Regions from separate parts of the Tenacibaculum soleae genome, predicted to be linked through region 1. Evidence: riboswitches for the same ligand, from Rfam matches in the RefSeq annotation. Region 1 holds a riboswitch; each other region holds the start of a gene.
The links. A riboswitch is a leader RNA that binds a small molecule or an ion and turns the genes downstream of it on or off. The one in region 1 is predicted to bind cobalamin.
Positions count from the first base shown of each region.

Region 2: another riboswitch for cobalamin. It lies ahead of Q4586_RS13335 ((2Fe-2S) ferredoxin domain-containing protein); the one in region 1 lies ahead of Q4586_RS08680 (DUF5074 domain-containing protein).
Region 3: another riboswitch for cobalamin. It lies ahead of Q4586_RS13325 (TonB-dependent siderophore receptor); the one in region 1 lies ahead of Q4586_RS08680 (DUF5074 domain-containing protein).
Region 4: another riboswitch for cobalamin. It lies ahead of Q4586_RS05660 (TonB-dependent receptor plug domain-containing protein); the one in region 1 lies ahead of Q4586_RS08680 (DUF5074 domain-containing protein).

Region 1 covers NZ_JAUOSW010000005.1:105,861-111,403, forward strand. Annotated here, with positions in the region: gene Q4586_RS08675 (anthranilate synthase component I family protein) at 1-836, opposite strand, end outside; gene Q4586_RS08680 (DUF5074 domain-containing protein) at 1,042-2,061, opposite strand; cobalamin riboswitch at 2,223-2,423, opposite strand; gene asnB (asparagine synthase B) at 2,677-4,341, shown strand; gene Q4586_RS08690 (pyruvate carboxylase) at 4,472-5,543, shown strand, end outside.
Region 2 covers NZ_JAUOSW010000012.1:8,984-14,526, forward strand. Annotated here, with positions in the region: gene Q4586_RS13330 (PepSY domain-containing protein) at 1-1,013, shown strand, start outside; cobalamin riboswitch at 1,086-1,293, shown strand; gene Q4586_RS13335 ((2Fe-2S) ferredoxin domain-containing protein) at 1,608-2,408, shown strand; gene cobA (uroporphyrinogen-III C-methyltransferase) at 2,411-3,955, shown strand; gene Q4586_RS13345 (sirohydrochlorin chelatase) at 3,960-4,892, shown strand; gene cobI (precorrin-2 C(20)-methyltransferase) at 4,889-5,543, shown strand, end outside.
Region 3 covers NZ_JAUOSW010000012.1:2,717-8,259, forward strand. Annotated here, with positions in the region: gene Q4586_RS13305 (cobyric acid synthase) at 1-761, shown strand, start outside; gene Q4586_RS13310 (pyridoxal phosphate-dependent aminotransferase) at 755-1,762, shown strand; gene cbiB (adenosylcobinamide-phosphate synthase CbiB) at 1,753-2,694, shown strand; gene Q4586_RS13320 (AAA family ATPase) at 2,687-3,214, shown strand; cobalamin riboswitch at 3,226-3,430, shown strand; gene Q4586_RS13325 (TonB-dependent siderophore receptor) at 3,525-5,543, shown strand, end outside.
Region 4 covers NZ_JAUOSW010000003.1:241,221-246,763, forward strand. Annotated here, with positions in the region: gene Q4586_RS05655 (YncE family protein) at 1-714, opposite strand, end outside; gene Q4586_RS05660 (TonB-dependent receptor plug domain-containing protein) at 720-2,600, opposite strand; cobalamin riboswitch at 2,631-2,828, opposite strand; gene Q4586_RS05665 (ABC transporter substrate-binding protein) at 2,841-3,779, opposite strand; gene Q4586_RS05670 (bifunctional adenosylcobinamide kinase/adenosylcobinamide-phosphate guanylyltransferase) at 3,877-4,380, shown strand; gene cobT (nicotinate-nucleotide--dimethylbenzimidazole phosphoribosyltransferase) at 4,385-5,425, shown strand; gene Q4586_RS05680 (adenosylcobinamide-GDP ribazoletransferase) at 5,430-5,543, shown strand, end outside.

The sequences.
Region 1 (5,543 bases):
ATCGCTTTTCCTGCATTTATTTTAATTTGTGCCTCAGGTGAAGATCCCATTAATTTGAATGAGCCATAATCGAAATAAAACAAATAAGGTGAAGGGTTTATTGAGCGTAATGCTCGATACACATTAAATTCGTCTCCTTTAAATTTTTGTTGAAATTGGCGTGATAATACTAATTGAAAAACATCGCCACGTTTACAATGTGCTTTTGCTTTTACTACATATTCTTTAAAATCGTCGTTAGTGCAATTTGAAGTTTCTGTTCCATCAATTTCAAACTTTTGGGTGTTAAATGTTTGTGTTTTAATGATGGTTTCAATTTCTGAAATTCTCGATGCTGTTCCTGCTTCAATATTTTCTATTAATGTCATTTCATCGTTAAAATGATTAATGGCGATAATAAATCGATAAAAACTGTACTGCATTACAGGTATTTTTGACGGCGCATCTTTTACGTTTAGTTGTATGTTTTCGAAATACTGAACGCTATCGTAAGTTGAATATCCGTATAATCCGTTGAATGATTTTAATTCGTCAGGACAATCTAAGGTGATTGATTTTGAAAAATCATCAAACAAGCTGTAAAAGTTTTTGTTGATGGTGTTTTTGGTTACAATTTTTCCTTGTTTTGAAACTACAAAAGCATCGTTTTCAACTTTCATAGTTACTATAGGATCAATAGCTATAAACGAAAAACTTTCTTCTTTACTGTGATAGTCAGAGCTTTCTAATAGTAGTGTGTTGGCATATTTATCTCTAAACCGTAAGTACAAACCTACTGGAGTAATGGTGTCTGAAATACGCTTTTTGCTAATTGTTTTAAATGTTGTTTTACTCATTTTTTTATGCTTAAAAAACAAAAAAAGGCTTATCGTGAGATAAGCCTTTTCTTTATAATATATACATATAGGTTTCTTCTCACTTAATTTTTAAGAGAGTTCCACCACCATATGTTGTTTTGTTTCATCATTATATGGCAAATGTATAAAGTGTTTTTGTGTTTGCAAAATTTATTTTATTAAAAATGCATTTTGTTACAAAATGTTATTCATATTTAACATTTGAAAAATAAATGTCTATAGGAGAGTTTCCTACGTTTTTGATTGTTTTAAAAACAGTTTTATCTTGATTATATATTATTAATACACTTTTTTCTGTATCAAAAAAATCTTCAAAACCTAATACATATACTTGTTTAGTAATTGGGTGTTCTCTTATTACAGAGGTTAATAAAATGTTGTTTGTTGATGGGTTTGCAAACTCTTCAATAGTTTTAGTTTCTGTGTTAAAACGATACACTAATCCTGTGGCTACTTCTGACCAATATATGTGGTTACTTGTCTTATTCATAGAAAACATGCTTGTTTTAAATAAATTAAGAGTAGGGTCGTTTACGGTTACTGTTTCTTTTATCGAATAATCTGTATTCAAACTAATGATTTTGGCATCTCCAGTTCTTTTTTCTGTGACTAACCAAATTATATTGTCTTTGTCTTTAAAAATTCCGCAAATAGCGTCTTCAAAAGTTAATTGAACTTTAATAGATTTATTATCTATATCTAATATTTTTAGTTCTTTATCATCTGCTATTAAAACATTTTTGTTGTCTACTAAAAGTGCTGATTTAGCGTATAAAACTTTAGTTGATATTTCATCTATTTTTTCTCCTATTCCATTGGTAACGTCAAAATAAGATAAATTGTAAGTTCTTCTTCTTCCTCTTCCTCCGGTTGATATCATTAATCCTTCAGTTTCAGAAAACATAGTTAAATAAGAGGGACTTGTTACCTTGGAGTTTGTAATTTCCATTTCTGAATTTATATTCTCTAAATTTAGTTTAGCTACATAAGCAGGGCCATTTTGACTTACTAAAAATAATTGTTTATCGAACTCTGAAAAAGAAATTGTATTTTCATTTAAAGATTCATATACTTTTGCGGTAAACTCTTGTTTTTCATTTAGGTGGCCTATTGTGGTTTTATCACTTTCAAAAGTTAAAATAAAAGAGTTGTCATAAATAGGTTCAGGTTCTTTTGAATCTTCAGAACATGAAAAAAATGCCATAGTAAGGCACAGTAATAGTACGTTATAAATACGTGTCATTCTATAATTAATTTTAAATTTTAAAAACGTAATTATACATCTATAAACATCAATACCTAATTTATTGTTATATAGTTAAATGTATAAGATTGTTTGCAATTACTTTTAATCCCGAAAGTAAAAACTAATGAATATTTTTGGCAGGTCTCCTGACTTACATCTTGTTATAGCCTTCCCGTAAAAACAGTGGCGTAAGAACATAACAAGTAGCCAATAAATTAGGCTTAAAGTTTACAGTTGCGGGTACAGTTTAGGTATTTCACCTAATTCCCTTTTAATTTACTTTATAAACATAAAGAAAAACCGCCGCAAATATATTTCAGTTTTATTAATTAATAAAATTTTGCAAGTGTATATTCATGTCATTCATATAAAAAGTAAGCTTATTTAATTAAAAACGATTATAAAAGTTACATTTTTATATAAAAATTTAGATTTAAATTTAGATTTAAAACTAAAAATAAAATATTTGTTTTTATAATGAAGCTTCATTCGGTTATTTGTATCATAATTATAAATAAAAAACAAACTTCTTTTCTATTTAAAATTGAAAAGAAAATAAAAAATATAAAAGTTATGTGTGGAATTGTATGTGCGTTTGATTTAAAAGAATCTTCAGAAGTTTTAAGACCTCAGTTATTAGAAATGTCAAAAAAAATTAGACATCGAGGTCCGGATTGGAGTGGTGTTTATAGTGATGATAAAGTAATCATGACGCATGAGCGTTTGGCAATTGTTGATCCTGCTTCAGGGCAACAACCATTATTTAGTGCTGATAAAAAATTGATTCTTGCAGCCAACGGAGAAATTTACAATCATAGAGAATTGCGAACACAATTAGATGGTTCTTATCAATTTCAAACAGCTTCTGATTGTGAGGTGATTTTAGCGTTGTATAAAGAAAAAGGTGTTGATTTTATTGATGATATGAACGGAATTTTTGGTTTTGCGTTGTATGATGTAGAAAAAGATGAATATTTTATTGCACGTGATCATATGGGGATCATTCCATTATATATTGGTTGGGATCAAAACGGAACTTTTTATGTGGCTTCTGAATTAAAAGCTTTGGAGGGAGTTTGTACAAAAATAGAATTATTTCCCCCAGGGCATTATATGTCAAGCAAAGACGGAAAGTTTATACAATGGTATAAAAGAGATTGGAGTGAGTATGAGGCGGTAAAAGAAAATGAAACGAGTATTGCTGAGGTTAAAGAAGCGCTAGAAGCAGCAGTTCATAGGCAATTAATGTCTGATGTTCCTTATGGCGTTTTACTTTCAGGCGGGTTAGATTCATCAGTAACATCTGCTATTGCAAAAAAATATGCTCAAAAAAGAATAGAATCTGATGATAAGTCAGATGCTTGGTACCCGCAGTTACACTCTTTTTCAGTTGGGTTAGAAGGCTCTCCAGATTTGGCAGCGGCACAAAAAGTTGCCGATCATATAGGTACAATTCATCACGAAATAAAGTTTACCATTCAAGAGGGTTTAGATGCTATAAAAGATGTGATTTATAATATTGAAACCTATGATATTACTACAATTCGTTCATCAACACCAATGTATTTAATGGCACGTGTTATTAAATCAATGGGAATTAAAATGGTGTTATCTGGTGAAGGAGCGGATGAAATTTTTGGAGGTTATTTATACTTTCATAAAGCTCCAAGTGCAGAGGAGTTTCATGAAGAAACTGTTCGTAAATTAGACAAATTACACATGTATGATTGTTTACGAGCAAACAAAAGTTTAATGGCTTGGGGAATTGAAGGGCGTGTGCCATTTTTAGATAAAGAATTTATGGATGTTGCTATGCGTATAAACCCGCAAGACAAAATGATTAACGGAGAGCGCATGGAAAAGTGGGTGATTCGTAAAGCTTTTGAAGATATGTTACCAGAAAGTGTTGCTTGGCGACAAAAAGAACAATTTTCAGATGGTGTTGGTTATAGTTGGATTGATACTTTAAAAGAAGTAGTAGAAAAGGAGGTGACAGACGAGCAATTGGCAAATGCTAAGTTTAGGTTTCCAATTCAAACACCAACAAATAAAGAAGAGTTTTATTATCGATCTATTTTCGAAGAGCATTTTCCAAGTGATACAGCAGCATTAAGTGTACCGCAAGAAGCAAGTGTTGCTTGTAGTACAGCTACAGCTTTAGAGTGGGATGAGGCATTTAAAAATATGAACGAACCATCGGGTAGAGCAATTATGAATGTGCATGCTGATGCATATTAGACGCTGCATTAATCTTGATTATTAATGAGGTATGTCATTCTTGTTTAGAAAATAAATTGATTGTTTAATTCGCGTTTGTTATCTTTACAGCGAATGTTCGCTAAAATATTATAAACACACACTAGTAAAAATGAAAATTAAAAAAGTACTTGTTGCCAATAGGGGAGAAATAGCTATTAGAATATTTAGAGCCTGTACCGAAATTAACGTTAAAACAGTTGGAGTTTATACCTTTGAAGATCGTTATTCATTGCATCGCTATAAGGCTGATGAATCTTATCAAATAGGAGAAAATAACGAGCCTTTAAAACCGTATTTAAATATTGATGAGCTAATTAGAGTTGCATTAGAGAGTGGCGTAGATGCTATACATCCTGGATACGGTTTCTTGTCTGAAAATGCAAATCTTGCTCAAAAATGTGAAGATAATGGTATTGTTTTTATAGGGCCAAAAGTTTCTGTTTTAAAATCTTTAGGAGATAAGATAACGGCAAAAAAAGTGGCTGTAGCTAATAATATTCCTATTATTAGAAGTAATGAAAACCCTTTGGTTGATATTGAAACAGCATTGAGTGAGGTCGAAAAAATTGGGTACCCAATTATGTTAAAAGCCGCTTCTGGAGGTGGTGGAAGAGGAATGCGTGTTATAAGAAATGATGATGAACTAAAAAAAGCATTTGTTGAGAGTAAGCGAGAGGCTTTAAATGCTTTTGGAGATGATACTGTTTTTCTTGAAAAGTATGTAGAAAATCCAAAACACATAGAGATTCAAATTGTAGCCGATAATTTCGGAAATACAGTGCATCTTTTTGAACGCGATTGTTCTGTGCAACGTCGTTACCAAAAAGTAATTGAATTTGCACCATCATTCGATTTAAATCAAGATACAAAAGACGCACTTTATAAATATGCAATCAACATTTGTAAAGCGGTAAATTATAACAATATTGGTACCGTTGAATTTTTGGTTGATGATGATGGCTCAATTTATTTTATTGAGGTAAATCCAAGGGTTCAAGTTGAACACACAGTTACCGAGGTTGTGACAAATATCGATTTGATAAAAACACAATTGTTTATAGCAGGTGGATATAAATTAGCTGATCAGCAAATAAAAATACCAAATCAAGAAGCTGTAAAAGTTAATGGTTATGCTTTGCAGTGTAGAATAACAACTGAAGATCCTCAAAACGATTTTAAAC
Region 2 (5,543 bases), on a different contig from region 1:
TTTATAAAGTAAAGTTTAAAAACCAAGAAAACACATGGGTTCATATATCTTCTCTTACTGGTGAGGTTTTAAATATTACAACTTCTGGTGATCGGTTTTGGGCATGGGTTGGTGCCATACCACATTGGCTTTATTTTAAAGATATACGTATACATAGTTATTTTTGGCAACAACTTATTTTATGGTTGGCCGCATTTGGTTTGTTAATGACGCTTACCGGAATTGTTACAGGCTTAATACGCTATAAAAAGAAACCCAAAGCTAATTTTAAAAGGTTTAAAAATATATGGTATAATCTGCATTATTATTTTGGTTTAGGTTTTGGCTTGTTTATTTGCACATGGGTATTTAGTGGTTTTATGAGTATGACTCCTTTTAATTGGGTGCCTAGCTCTTCTTTAAACCAACAGGATAAAAGTATTTGGCAAGGGCAAAACTTTACGCTAAAAAGTATTACAGATAAAGATTGGATTAATTTTAAAGAGCTAGCCTCTAAGTCAAAATTTAAAGAGATTCATTTTTCTTTATTTAATGATAATATCTTTATTGAAAAATTCAATAAAGATACTGTTGAAAATCATTGTATTACTTCGATCAATTATAATGCATCAAACGAGCAATACATTGCTAAAATAAACAGTTTTAATACCAAAGAAAAAGTAACGGAATTAATAGTACTTAACGACTATGATGCCTATTATTATGATCGGAAAAATATAAAAACATTGCCTGTTATTAAAATTATTACCAATAAAAGCAACTACTATTATATTAATCCGAAAACCAATACAGTACTCCTTAAATCTGCTCCGAAAAACAGAACAGAAAGATGGTTATATCATGGTTTACATAGTTTAGATTTTTCGTTTCTTTCAAAAAATCGTCCGTTATGGGATATTATCATGATTTTCTTACTTACAGGCGGAACAATTACCTGTATTACTGCTACAGGCCTGGGAATTAAATTTATAAAACGAAAAACTAAAAAACATTTAAAAAAAAAGAAAACATAAAAATTATAAAAGTATTGAGGTAAAAAGAAGAAAAAACTAATTATAGACTCAATCCTGTTATAAAAAATCTATATATTCGCTTCGATTTTTGGTTTCTTATTTCTTTAGTAAAATTTAGAATTATAGAATTAAAAGGGAATTTGGTGTAAATCCAAAGCTGTTCCCGCAACTGTAAAGCTTGTAAAAGGCTTCATTAATAAAAACCACTGTAGTAATTACTATGGGAAGGTAAATGAAAGCTAAGCTAAGTCAGGAGACCTGCCAATATTACAATAATTTATAATAGTAACTCTCGGGTAAAGAGTTAGAAATTATGTTTTTCATATTTTCTTTCCTTGCCTGCTTAATTTCTTTTTTAAATGCAAAAATTGATTTTACGCAGTCTGTGGATTATGTGTTTTTCACTATCCATATTCGCACAAAATAAAACAATAAAAGGTGAAATTACTGATATAAAAATTCAGTTGAATTTTAATAACATCTATAAAACTGGCACCCTATTTTCATTAAGATAATCAACTTTAACCCTCATTATATTTGGGATAAGATCATCCCTTTTCAATAAAAATAAATCTCACATATTCCTTTTAAACCATGGGTAAAAACATCGCTAATACAACACATACTTTTTTCTTTTGCGACGGAGGATCATGCCAAAAGGCAGGTAGTGAAAAAGTTGTTAGAGAGGCTAGAGCTTATTTAAGAAATAACGAGCTTTGGGATACTACCCATACCATTAAAACGAGATGTAACGGACGGTGTGAAGATGCCCCTACTTGTATTGTAAGTCCAGGTGAATTTTGGTATAAAGAATTAACCCCCGAAAAAATAACGCATATCGTAAAAGGACATTTAAATAATGAATGCCCTATAGAAACTGAATTATTATATAAAAAAGGATGGGATAAGCAAATTTCTAACAACGAAAGAGCCCCAATAACACCAAAGCCTTTTGAACTAAAGAATGATACAGAATTAGGTGCGTGTTTTATTACCAAAGGATTTAGTTCAGATCAGTATTTGTATCCGTTATTCTTATTTCTTAGAGAAAACCCAGATGGTGTAACTCTTACTATGACAAATCAAAATTCTATTGATTTTAATGATATTGAAACGTTAGAATATTCTAAAACACATACACTTGAATTATTTACTAAAACAACTTGCATTCCATTAACTATTGCAGCTGTACCAAAAGATAATAAAGAGTTACAACAAGCTAAAATTTCTAGCACGGAATATTTTTATCAAAAGGAATCGCAGCAAGTTGGTATTCGTTTTAAAAATAAATTTGGTGACGTTTTAGGCAAGATAGAGTTCGACTCTATAGCTAATAAAGGCTGGGAATATTGTAGAAAAATACAGTTAAAAAACGCAATTTTAAATTTAACATAACAATGAAAAAAGGTATTTCAATACTAGGTTTAGGTTGGTTAGGTTTACCATTAGCTTTACAACTTCAAAAAAGCGGTTATGCTATTAATGGAAGTACTTCAAGACTCAATAACTTAAAATCATTAGCTACATATTCTTTTCACACCTGTAGAATAAAAGTTGAGGCTGATACCATTATTGGCGACTGGGAATCTTTTATTCATGATACATCTACGTTAATTATAAATTTTCCTCCCAAGCGAATTGAAAATATTGAAACCATTCATCCGCTTCAAATTAAACAAATTATAAAACATACACCGAAAAAAACAAAAATTATATTTGTTAGTTCCACATCGGTATATCAAAACACCAATACTCTTGTAAGTGAATCTCTACATTGCATTCCTGAAAAAGCTTCTGGTAAAGCTCTCATAGAAGCAGAACAGTTATTGCAACAACATTTTGGTAACAACTTAACCGTTTTACGTTTGGCTGGTTTAATTGGCCCTAAACGTCATCCTGGGAGATTTTTGGCAAATAAAAAGCAATTAAAAAACCCTAATGTTCCTGTTAATCTTATTCATCAAAAAGATGTTATTCGCTTAATAGCAACTATTATAAATAAAGATTGTTTTGGTGAAATTATTAACGGTTGTGCTGATATACATCCTAAAAGAAAAGATTTTTATGAGAATGCAGCCATTAAATTAAATATGCCTGCGCCTGTTTTTGAAACTAACTCTAAGGAAAGTTATAAAATAGTTGATAATTCTAAATCAAAATCAATACTAAATTTCACCTATCAATTCTCAAATCCTGAATGGATATTTACAAAAGATTATTTACCTGAAATAGCCATTGTAGGTTGTGGGCCTGGTAATAAAAACCTATTAACCTTAAAAGCTTTTCACGCTATTGAAAATGCTGATATTATTTTACATGATAATTTAATTTCAGATGAAATATTAGCGATTAATACACAGGCTGAACATATTTATGTAGGTAGAAAATACGGAGACAAAGAAGACCAAGAAACACGTCAGAATAACATCAATTCACTAATGAAAAAACATTGTGAACTAGGAAATAAAGTTGTTCGTGTAAAATCTGGAGATCCATACATTTATGGAAGAGCTGCCGAAGAAGTTCGCTTTTTAAAACAGCATAATTTGCCTTTTACTGTGGTTCCAGGAATTTCTGCAGCCTTAGCGGCGGCGAGTTCTGTAAACATTCCTATTACCGAGAGAAGACAATCGAACGCTATTTTAATTTGTACTGCACATACTGCCGATTATTCTACCGCACAGCTTAAAGGAATTGCAGAAATGCTAAACGCTGGTAACACACTAGCACTGTATATGGGGCTAAAAAGTTTAGATAAAATTATTCCTAAACTAATAGAAGTATGCAAAAACACAAACATTCCTATCAATGCAATTTCTAATGTTTCAAGAGATAACGAAGTGTTACTCTCATCAACATTAGGCGAGATAGAAAACGATATAAAAAAACAAGAACTACAAATGCCAGTAGTATTTTTAATAGGAGTAAAACCAATTAATTAAAAGAATGAAAAAAGGAATTTTACTTTGCGGTCATGGTAGTAGAACCAAAACAGGAACCGATGCTTTTAAAGAGTTGGTTGCTATACTACAAGCTCGTTATACAGAATACGAGGTAGATTATGGCTTTTTAGAATTTAATCATCCTGTGTACGAAGCGTCTATTGAACGTATGTATCAAAAAGGAATTCGTGAAATTTATGCGTTACCAATTATTCTTTTTGCGGGCTCGCATGCTAAGAATGATATTCCGTATGAAATGAATACCATACAAAGCTATTATAGTGATTTAACTATAAAAATGGGGAAACACCTTGGTGTGAATTCATTTTTATTAGAATTAGCGCAAAAAAGAGTTTTAGAAGAAGAAAGCAAACATACACCGATGGATAGAAAAGAGGTGTGCTTAATGGTTGTAGGAAGAGGAACAACCGATACTGACGCAAACTCTGATGTTCACAAACTAGCTTGTATGCTAGGTGAAGGAATGGGATTTGGGTTTACAACAGTTTCTTATAGTGGTACAGCCTATCCTTCAGTTACTAAAAGCTTAGAATTAACAAGTAAAATGGAATTTAAACGTACGATTGCAATTCCGTTTTTCTTTTTTACAGGAATTCTGTTAGAGCGTATTTATAATGAAATTCGAACATTTAGTGCAACATCTCCTCATGAATATGTGTACACCAAAGCTTTTGGTAGCGATGAGTTAATCTTAAAAGCTTTTGATGAGCGCTTAGATGAAACCATTAACGGTACAGCAAACATGAATTGCCAATTGTGTAAATACAGAAAACAAATTGTTGGTTTAGAATCGGAAGTAGGAAAAGAACAAATCGGCCATCATTTAGGTGTAAAAGGTGTTTTGTTTGAAGAAGATGAAAAAGTTGGTCAAAAAAACAGCGTATTTACTAAAATTAAAAAAGGTTTAGGAATATGACAAAAGGTACAATATACGGCGTTTCTTTAGGACCTGGTGATCCTGATTTAATTACCTTAAAAGGGTTAAAAACTTTACAAAACGCAGCTAAAATATATTACCCTGGCTCTTTATTTAAAGATGGCAGAAAAGCTAGTTATTCACGCTCAATTTTAGATAACTATAATTTAGATTCACAAAAACTCGAAGGGTTTTATTTAAAAATGGATTTAGAAAGAGCGCAAGCAAAGGTTATTTATGAAACAACCTTTCAACAAATACTTTCTGACTACAATAAAGGATTATCTATAGCAATTGTTAGCGAAGGAGACATTAGTACGTTTAGCTCTTTTTCTTATCTGTTAGAAAAAATACAAGCACATAACTTAAGTATCAATTTAATTCCGGGTATTAGCTCTTACTTGCATTTAGCATCTGAAAGTAAAATACCATTGTGTTTACAAAACGAAAAAGTAGTTGTAATTCCTCGCATACAAACCAAAGAAGAACTAGAAGAGGCTATTGCTAATTTCGATACTGTAGTATTAATGAAAATTATATCGGTTGTTGACATAATTACCGCTGTAATCGATACTCAAAAACATAACGTTACTTATGCCGAACGCTTAGGAACGAATAAACAATTTATAACGAATAACTGGAGTACTGCCA
Region 3 (5,543 bases), on a different contig from region 1:
TTCTTGAAGAAGAAGATTCAGTAGCATTAAATAGTAGGGAAACAACTGCAACGAATAATAAATTAAATATAGCGGTAGTAAAACTCCATTATATGTCTAATTACACCGATTTTCAGGCATTGGAACAAGAACCACTTATCAATTTATATTTTACCAGAAACGCTGAAGAACTAAACAAAGCAGATGTACTCATTATTCCGGGTACAAAAAATACGATTGAAGATTTAATCGCTTTAAAAAAGGATGGATTAGATAGTATTATTAAAAAGCAATATGCGAACATTCCTGTTATCGGAATTTGTGGAGGGTATCAAATGTTAGGTAAAGTGGTGAAAGATCCTTTTTCTGTGGAAAGTAATATTAAATCGGAAGATGGTTTGGGGGTATTTGATATTGAAACAACACTTTCTAAAACAAAACAAACGGTACAACGTAATTTTCAGTTTAAAGACATTAAGGAGCTTTGCGAAGGGTACGAGATTCATATGGGGGAGACCATTGTACCTAAAAACAAACATTTAAACTGTATTAATGGTAAGGAAGAAGGTTATTTTGATGGAAATAAAAGTTGGGGAACCTACCTACATGGTATTTTCGATAATCAAGAAATAACTACAGAGTTATTGCAATTAAAATTTCCGAATGCGAAGGCTAAAAACTACAAAGTATTTAAAGCAACACAGTTTACTAAATTAGCAAACTGGATAGATGAAAATTTAGATATGGCAACCATTTTAAAAAACGGCGCACAAAAATGTTAAACGGTCATGGAGACGATCTTCATTTAATTGAAGGAGAAATTACGCACAACTTTAGCTCTAATGTGTATTATAAAGGATGTCCTGAAGCGTTGCTTGATGATATATCGAGGAATATTAATTTAATTCAAAGTTATCCATCGCCTACTGCTAGCGAATTAAATGAATTGGCAGCTAAAAAGTTCCAACTCAATAACGAACAGTTTTTATTTACCAATGGCGCAACAGAAGCTTTTTATCTCATAGCTCAATTATATTCTGATAAAAAAGCAGTCATTGTAGCACCTACTTTTTCGGAATATGAAGATGCTTGTAAAATTTTTCAGTTAGAGTATCAGTTGATTTCTAGAGCAGTAATAAAAGATACGAGCGCAGATCTTATTTTTATATGCAATCCAAACAATCCAAATGGGGCTATTTTTTCGAAAAGTGAATTAGAACTTTTTCTTCAACAAAAAACAGAGACTATATTTGTTATTGACGAAGCATATATAGAGTTTACTAATAGCATTGAATCAATTGTTTCACTGACAAAAAAGTATAAAAATTTAATAGTTGTCCGTTCATTAACCAAAACATTTACAATTCCCGGATTGCGTTTAGGGTATGTCATTTCAAATGCTTCACTCATAACAAAGCTTTTAAATTTAAAAATGCCTTGGAGTGTTAATTTATTAGCTATAAGAGCAGGGGAATATATTTTTAACAATTACGAAACACTTCAATTTAACGCTTCATTATTATTAGAAGAAACGACGACCTTTAAGAAAGAACTTGCCCAGTTAAAAGGCATAAAAGTTTGTGAAAGCAATACCTCTTATTTTTTAGTTGAATTACTGCATACATCAGCAAAAGAATTAAAAGAATATTTAATAGAAAAGCATCAAATTTTAATTAGAGACGCTACAAACTTTAATAATTTAGAAGGGGAATTCATTCGGCTTTCAACACAAAGTAAAGAAGCAAACAATACACTTATTACAGCCTTAAAAGCATGGATTTAACCTCAATTTACATACTTGTAATTGCTTTTGGGTTGGATTTAATTTTAGGAGATCCGAAAAAACTTCCGCATCTTATTATACTATTTGGTAATAGTATTTCTTTTGGTGAAAAATGGCTTAATAAAAATAATTACAGGCTTTTAAAAGGGGCACTTTTAACCATCATTTTAGTTAGCATTTCTTTTACCCTACCTTATTTAATTATAGAATGGTTACATGCAAATGATTTTAAAATTAGTGCCATTATCTTTTCGGTAATCATGTTGTTTTACAGCCTAGCCAACAAAACATTAGTAAAAGAAGGCTATGCTGTTTTTAATACCCTAAAAAATGAAGGATTAGCGGCGGGTCGTAAACGTTTATCGTGGATTGTTGGTCGTGAAACCAATCAATTAAACGAGCAACAGATTAGAGTAGCTACTTTTGAAACCATGTCAGAAAATTTAAGCGATGGCGTTATTGCTCCACTTTTTTACTTTTTAATTTTAGGAGTTCCCGGAGCCATGGCGTATAAAATGATTAACACCTTCGACTCTATGATTGGGTATAAAAATGACCGATACCTGTTATTTGGTCGATTTGCTGCAAAGCTCGACGATGTTGTTAATTATATACCATCAAGAATTACGGCTTTGTTAATGTTAGTTGTTCAATTTAAAATAAACGGTATTCCATTCGTTATTAAGGAAGGTAAAAAACACAGTAGTCCTAATGCAGGGTATCCTGAAGCTGCTTTAGCCTATATTTTAAACTGTAAATTTGGAGGGCCTAATTATTATCATTGTAAATTAGTAGACAAACCTTTTATTGGCAACAATACTCGAAAAATTGAACACGCAGAAATTAAAAGAGTGGCTACCATTAATTATACCGCTAGTATATTGTTTACTTTTATCATCATTTGTTTACTATTAGTAGTTAACTATGCATAACCTACCTAAAAAATATGTAATTACCGGTGCTCCTGGTACTGGAAAAACGACTTTAATAAATCTTTTAAAAGATACAATTCCTTGTATGGATGAAGTTTCTAGAAGGGTTATTATTAATGAGCAAGAAAATAATAGCAACGGAATGCCTTGGGAAGATATTAATCGTTTTACAGAATTGGTTTTTAAACTAACGAGTAAAGAGTTATTAAATGTAAGCACCCAAATTTGTGATAGATCGTTACTAGATTTAGAAGCCTATTTAACCGTAGCAAACAAACCAACGCCCAAGTATTTACAAGAGTTTCCTTATAAAGAGGTGTATCATAAAAAAGTGTTTTTTGCCCCTACTTGGTTTGATATTTACTGTAAAGACGCTCAAAGATTACAAGAATTTGAGTATTGTTTAACCCTAGAAAAAGCGCTACTAGCACAGTATATCAAAAAAGGATTCGAAATTATTATGCTGCCAAAAACTTCTGCTTCCATAAGAAAAAAACTTATTTTAGAAACTATCGTATAATAAAATACTATATATTCGCCACGATTTTTGGTTTTTTATGCTCTTGTAACATTTAGCATAAGAATTAAAAGGGAATTTGGTGTAAATCCAAAACTGTTCCCGCAACTGTAAAGCTTATTAAAGGCTTCATTAATAAAAACCACTGTAGTTAAAACTATGGGAAGGTAAATGAACGCTAAGTTAAGTCAGGAGACCTGCCTAAATCAAAAACATAATTTAAACTTTCGGGAATAAAAGTTAACGTGTTCGATGGCCTATTTTTTATAGGCTTCTTACTCCTATATTTTAATTTCTGAACAAATGAAACAAAATGAAATTAAAATTTGTATTCTTTTTTTTACTTACTACCAGTTTATTAATTGCGCAGAAAACAAAATCTGTTCAACTTTTAAATAAACAAAACAATCACCCTATTCAGTTTTCATCTATCCTAAATAAAAATTCTAAAAAAGGAACAACCTCAAATACAAACGGTTTTTTTAAAATTACAGGAAAGCCAAACGATAAAATTAATATTTCATACATAGGTTATAAATCAGTAAATGTATTACTTAAAAACTTACCAGCCGTGGTGTATTTACAGCCAACATCTTTTGAACTGAAAGATGTAACTATTTCTTCTAAAAGAAAAAAAAGTACTGCATTAAATAAGCTTCAAATAAAAAACTTAGACGCTCCGTTAACAACAAATAATGTAAGTTCTAAATTAATTAAACTTAGAAATTCTAATGATTTAGGGAGTGCTGTTAAAAGTGCTACTGGGGTTAGACCTATAAATAGGTATGGTGGTTTTCAAACATTTAGAATTAGAGGTTTTAATAATTTTGTATTATTAAATGATGGAGTAAGGGACGAACGTCATAACCTTTCAACAAGTGCGCCTAGTACCAACTTAGCAAATGTTAGCCATATTGAAGTGCTTAAAGGTCCTGCTGGTGTTATGTTTGGGCACTCTGCTTTGGGTGGTATTATAAATATAGTGCGAAAAAAACCAACCGATACTTTTTCTGGAGAGTTTAGTGCTACTTATGGTTCTTTTGACACCTATGAAATGTCTGCAGGTATGGGCGGGCCAATTAATGAAAAATTAAAATATAGAGTCGATTTTGGACTTACTAAATCTAGCGGTTGGAGATATTATGGTGTAAATACCAACAATGCTTCTTTTACGCTTAATTATACGCCTTCTGAAAAGGATTTCTTAGAGCTATCTTTTCAAACAAATAACGATGTATACGATACCGATACAGGTATTCCGGTTGATGATAATGGAGATATTGTTGCAGGAATGGATCCTAAAACAAGGTATAACGATCCGCAAGATTATTTAAAGCACAAACGTTTTGATTTACAGATTAAATATAAGCATAAATTTAATGATAAGGTAAAATTAAACAATAATTTATCGTGGTCTGATGATGATATAAATTATCTATCTACAGAATGGTTATTTTTTAATATTGCTAAAGATTCGATAACTAGAGGGTTTCCTTTTTACTTTAACCATACAACCAATACAATTCAGAATCAATTAGATGTAAGTTATCAGTTTAAGACAGGTAAAATAAAGCACAAATCTATTTTTGGTAATTCTATTACTTTTTTAGATAGAAAATCATTTAGAGGAAGTGTAATTGGCCCAGGTACAAAAACTACTATTTCAGTAATAAATCCGATTCTAAATCAAGGACATATAGAAACTATTGATGAGAAAGTGCAAATAAGAGATGAGTTTAACAGTGGTTTTTATTGGCAAAACTGGTCAGATATTTCTAATCAACTTAAAGTTTTAGTTGGTATTCGTTATGATATTTTTGAAGGAAGCTATGCTACTGATAAAATTAATGCAGATAGGGTTTTAATTGAAGAAGGTAAAAAAACAGAAATTCCTTCAACTGCATTTAGTTATAGAGCTGGTTTGGTATATAAACCTTTTAAAAACTTTAGTGTTTTCTCATCATACTCAAACTACTTTAAACCTTCTAGAACGATATCACCAAGTAGTCAAATTTTTGATCCTGAAAAAGGATATCAAATAGAAGGTGGTATTAAATATGAAAAACTGAATAAACTAAACATTACTTTATCGAGCTTTTATATTTTAAAACACAATATCGTAGAAAGAAATAAGGTTAATGAATACCACCAAATTGGAGAGGCTGACTCTAAAGGAATAGAGTTTGATTTAGCATATACTCCACTAAAAAACATATACATAAAAGCTGGATACGCTTTTACTGAAGCTAAAATACGTGCTTATGATGCAAGCGATTCACAAACAAAAAAAGAAGGTAATGCATTACCTTTTGCGCCAAAACATTTGGCAAAT
Region 4 (5,543 bases), on a different contig from region 1:
ATCTGCATCATAAGTTGTATTACCTTCCGATAAAACAATTAAATTACCTGCATTGTCAAAAACCATTTCATCAGGATTATCATCAACAGTAATCGTTGAAATACTATTATTAGCATTTAAATCTACTACAGAAACAATATTGTTTGAACCATAAGCTCCTTTATGTGAAATATATAATTTATTGTTCTTATTTAATATTTGTTCAGGACCAATAGCTACATCTATTTTAGAATCAACTTCTAATGTGTTTAAGTTAATAACTGTGACATAATCATCATCTATATCATCTCCCCATTTTGTTTCTCCCCAATTCGTAACATATCCTTTTCCATTAACAATTGTCATGTATCTAGGATTTTTTAAATCAGTAGTAATTTGCCCTTTTTTCTCAAAAGTATATCTATCTGCAACTACAATTGTATTCACATCATTTAAAATAACATACGCTTCTGTATCTGTAAACGTAATTGATTGTATTAAACCTCCTAATAAAGCCCCATTTTTACCTGCATAAATAAAATTATGAGATTCAGTTAAATCATTACTTACATAAGAAATAGAACCATCCTTGTCTTCAAAATTTCCTTCAGCACTTATAATAATACCTTTGGTATATTCATCTTTTAGCACTTCAACTATTTTCTCATTATCAGAACAAGAAGTAACAAGTATACTAACTAAAAAAAGTTGTAAAATTAATTTTGTAATTTTCATTTTGTTTAAAATTTGTAATTTATGTTGATGTTAAAGTTTGTACCAGGCATAGGGCGTAAATTTGAAAAATAATATGCTTTATTAAATATATTATTTACGGTTAGCCCAATTATTGGTAATTTTATTTTTTTTGTTGATAAATTATAAGTCATTCCTATATTCTGTACATTAACAGGCTCTAGAGAATAAAAACTTAAATTTGTTTCGTTAGTATATGTTTTACTTTGGTATAAACCTTGTAAAAAAATAGTTGCTCGTTTGTATTTGTAATTGACAGTATAGTTTAACAAATGCGAAGGAGCATATGGTAATATTTTAGCCGTTTCTTTATTTGTTGCTTTTGTATAGGTGTAGTTAGATGAAATATCAATAGTATGTTCTCCTATTTTTTTTTGATAACTAATAAAAGATTCTACCCCTTTATTTACTACATCACTTACATTTTTTGGTATCCATAAATTACTTCCTCCTGCTGGCAACCAAAGGATTTTATCATTTGTATGTATATAAAATACGGTTGATTTTAATACTACGTTTTTATTTTTATATGAAATACCTATTTCTCCCTGAAGTGAATTTTCTGGTTTTAAATTTAAATTACCTACAATAGGCCAGTAACTTTCATTATAAGTAGGTGTTCTATAATTTGTAGAAAAATTACTTAAAACAGTAAATTTGGGTGATACTTTATATTCACTTCCAATAAATATTGAAGTTGGCACATTAAAATCAGAGTTTAATTCTTTTCTTACTTGTAAGTTTGTAAGTAACTTTTCAAACGGTTTATATTTTATATTTCCAATAAAAGCTACCGAATTTCTTTTTTTAGTAGTTATTTGAGAGTTACTACCTGTTATGTTTTCAAAAGTTGTTTTGTAATTAAAAGATATTATGTTAGAAGGTTTGTAAGTTAATGAATAATTAGCGTGAATGGTTTTAGATTTCCCAAAACTAAAATTGTCAGCATTTTTATTATCATAATATCGATACTCTTGTGTTAAATAAGCAATATTTATTAGTTGTTTAAATTGTGATGAATAACTATAATTCCACTGTAATAAATTACGTTGATTAAAATCTTCATTTCTTTCACTACCAGCTGATGGATTAGGTAATCCATCTGAAAATAAACGATTACCATAATAGCCAGTTGTGTAAAAGGCTAATGTATTTTTTGAACTAAATTTATGAGCTATATTAAAACTAACGCCATAATTTTTATAAGTCCCGTTTTCGTTTTTTAATAAATTACCATTAGTGTCTTTATATCTATCGTCAATAAACGTATAATTATTATCAGAATAATTAACTGTAGAAGCTAATTTTACACTCCATTTTTCATCTCCAAAAGAGCTTTTAAAAAAATTAGACGTTGTATTGTAACTTCCGAAAGAAGAAAATAAATGGAACTTTTTATGCTTTTTAAAATTTAACTCATCATTTAAACGAACTGTTCCACCAATAGCTCCCGAACCAAATTCGGTACTATTACCACCACTTTGAACAATTATATTATCACTAATATTGGCTGATAAAGAATTAAAATCTGTTTGTCCGCTTCCTATTGCATTAATCGGTATCCCGTTCCATAACACTAAGGTATTAGAAGCTGAAGTTCCTCTAAATCTAGCTGTGCTAACTCCTCCATTACCATAATCTCTAAATGAAATAGGGCTATTATAACGTAAAAGATTTGTAAAATTAATTGGGTTTTTAACTACTTGTTTTTCATCAATTGTAGTTGACTCTGCACCAATACGTTTTCCAATTGTTCTTATTTTTCCGTTTACAATAACTTCTTTAAGTTTATTGACAGAAATTGTGTCTTTTTGAGAAAAAAGAGTGTTAACAAAAAATAACAAGAAGATACTTAATATTGTTTTCATAAATATACTAAACCTTTATCCCGAAAGTTTGAATTATTTAAAATCTAGGCAGGTCTCCTGGCTTGCGTCTTGTAATTGGTCTTCCCATTTATAAATAAACAGTGACTTAAAGATTAATTACAAGCTTAATAGCTTACAGTTGCGGGAACAGCTTCGGTATTTAACCGAATTCCCTTTTAATTTGATGCTATGTTGCTAAACATCAAAACCTAAAATTTTGCGCAAATGTATGTTATTTTTTTAATTATCTAATACCAATAAATCATTATAATTAGAAAATTTAACTTTTAAATTGTCTGGTATATTAAAGTTCTTAGGATGAATCATTGCTGCTAAACACGCTATTCCGTCAACTAAAGTACTTGCAGACGATTGCGTAAACATGGCAAAATCGGCAATATAAACCTCGCCATTTTTTACAGCTCTTAAAGAACTCCATTCAGGTTTATCTTCTAAAAAACGCATATCCTCCATGGTTCTTTCAATACCATAACCACAAGGAGCAATAATTAAAACTTCAGGATCATATTTTACAATTTTATCCCAAGAAATAACAATACTATCTCCTGATGGGTGCGATAATAAATCAACTCCACCAGCATACCCAATTTGATGCGGAATCCAATGTCCGCAGTTAAATAAAGGATCTATCCATTCTAAAAGCATCACACTTTTAGATTGCAGTCTGTTTGCGCGTTGTGTATCTACTATTTTATAAATACGTTCTTTTAAATCATTCACATATTTAACACCTATCTCCTCTTTGTTCATTGCCTTTGCAATTGTTAAAGCATTATCAAAAACATCTTCTAAAGAATTTGGTGTTATTGATATTAACTCTGGTGTTTTAGCTAATTTTAATGCAGATTTAGCTACAGACTCTGTATCAATCTGGCAAACATCACATACATCTTGTGTGAAAATAATATCAGGTGCGATGCTTTCTAAAACAGGTTCATCAACATAATATAAAGTACCGCCTTCAGCTTTAGTTTTAGAAAAAATAGTATTTATTTCTTCACTAGTTAAGGTTTGTCCTTCTAATTTATAACGTACAGCAACTTGTTTTTCATCAAGCGCAATTGCAGGGCACTCAAAGGTAATACCTTGTAAATAATCTTGTAATCCCATATCATAAATCATTTGGGTTACTGCAGGCATAAATGAAGAAACTTTCATAAAAAATATTTTAAGCTGCTAAAATACATAGTTATCTAGTATTATTTTCTTTTTCTAAAAATCTTTCTAATCTTTGCTTTTAAATTACTTCTTTATTATGATGTATTATATAAGTGGCGGAGAGCGTTCAGGAAAAAGTAGTTACGCACAACAGTTGGCTGAATCATTATCGGATTCACCTTTTTACTTAGCTACTTCAAGAATTTGGGATGCTGATTTTAAAAAACGTGTAGATAGGCATATTTCCGATAGGGATGAACGTTGGATAACTATTGAAGAGGAAAAAAATATAAGTACCGTAATTCCTAAAAAAGCAACCGTAGTTATTGACTGTGTTACTTTATGGCTTACTAATTTTTATATTGACACTAAAAATAATGTAGAAGAAAGTTTACGTTTAGCTACCCAAGAAATAGATAAATTGATTGAAATAGATGCCAATATTATTATTATTTCTAATGAAATAGGAATGGGTTTGCATGCTGATACTAAAATTGGCCGAAAATTTACTGAATTACAAGGTTGGGTAAATCAATACATTGCTAAAAAAGCAAATAAGGCTACTTTTATGGTATCTGGATTACCTTTAACTTTAAAATAAAAACATGTATTCTACTAGCATATTACCAGTTTCTGCAACCATAAAAAAAGCACTACAAGAAAAAATAGATTTTAAAACGAAACCAATCGGCTCTTTAGGAGCTTTAGAAACGATTGCTTTACAAGTTGGGCAAATTCAAAACACCCTTACCCCTATTTTAAAGAAACCTAGTATTGTTGTTTTTGCAGGAGATCATGGAATTGTAAAATCAAAATCTGTAAGTCCTTATCCACAAGAGGTAACCCAACAAATGGTGTTAAATTTTTTGAATAACGGAGCTGCTATTAACGTGTTTTGTAATCAAAATAATATTGATTTAACTATTGTTGACGCTGGTGTAAATGCTGATTTTAAGGAAAATGAGAATCTAATACATGCTAAAATAGCAAAAGGCACAAAAGATTATAGTATTACACAAGCCATGACAACAAATGATTGTTTGTTAGCTTTAAATAAAGGGAAACAAATAGTAGCTAAATTATTTAAAGAAGGTACAAATACCATTGGTTTTGGCGAAATGGGAATCGGTAACACTTCATCTGCTGCTTTATTAATGAGTTATTTTACCTATACGCCAATTGAAGATTGTGTTGGTAAAGGAACAGGCTTAAATGATGATGGTGTTACTAAAAAAGGACAAATTCTTAGAGGTGTATTAGATTTACATGAAAAAAACATTAAAAACCCGATGGATGCTTTAGCTACTTTTGGTGGTTTTGAAATTGTAATGATGTGCGGAGCCATGTTAGAAGCTGCATCTTTAAAAATGACCATTTTAATTGATGGTTTTATTGTTACTGCCGCTTTATTAGCTGCTCAAGCCATTAATAAAAACATTGTAGATTATTGCTTATTCTGCCATACTTCTGGTGAGCAAGGCCATGAACAAATGTTGTCTTTTTTAAATGCAAAACCATTATTAAATATTGGATTACGTTTAGGTGAAGGAACTGGTAGTGCCATTGCTTTTCCGATAGTACAAGCAGCTGTAAATTTTTTAAATGAAATGGCTACTTTTAAAAGTGCAAATGTATCTGAAGCTTAATTTTATGAAAAATCAAATCCATTATTTTTTAACTGCTGTTTTATTTTTCACTCGAATTCCGTGCCCTAAATGGGTAAACCATTCTCCTGAAATATTAAATAAAAGTAGTCGTTATTTT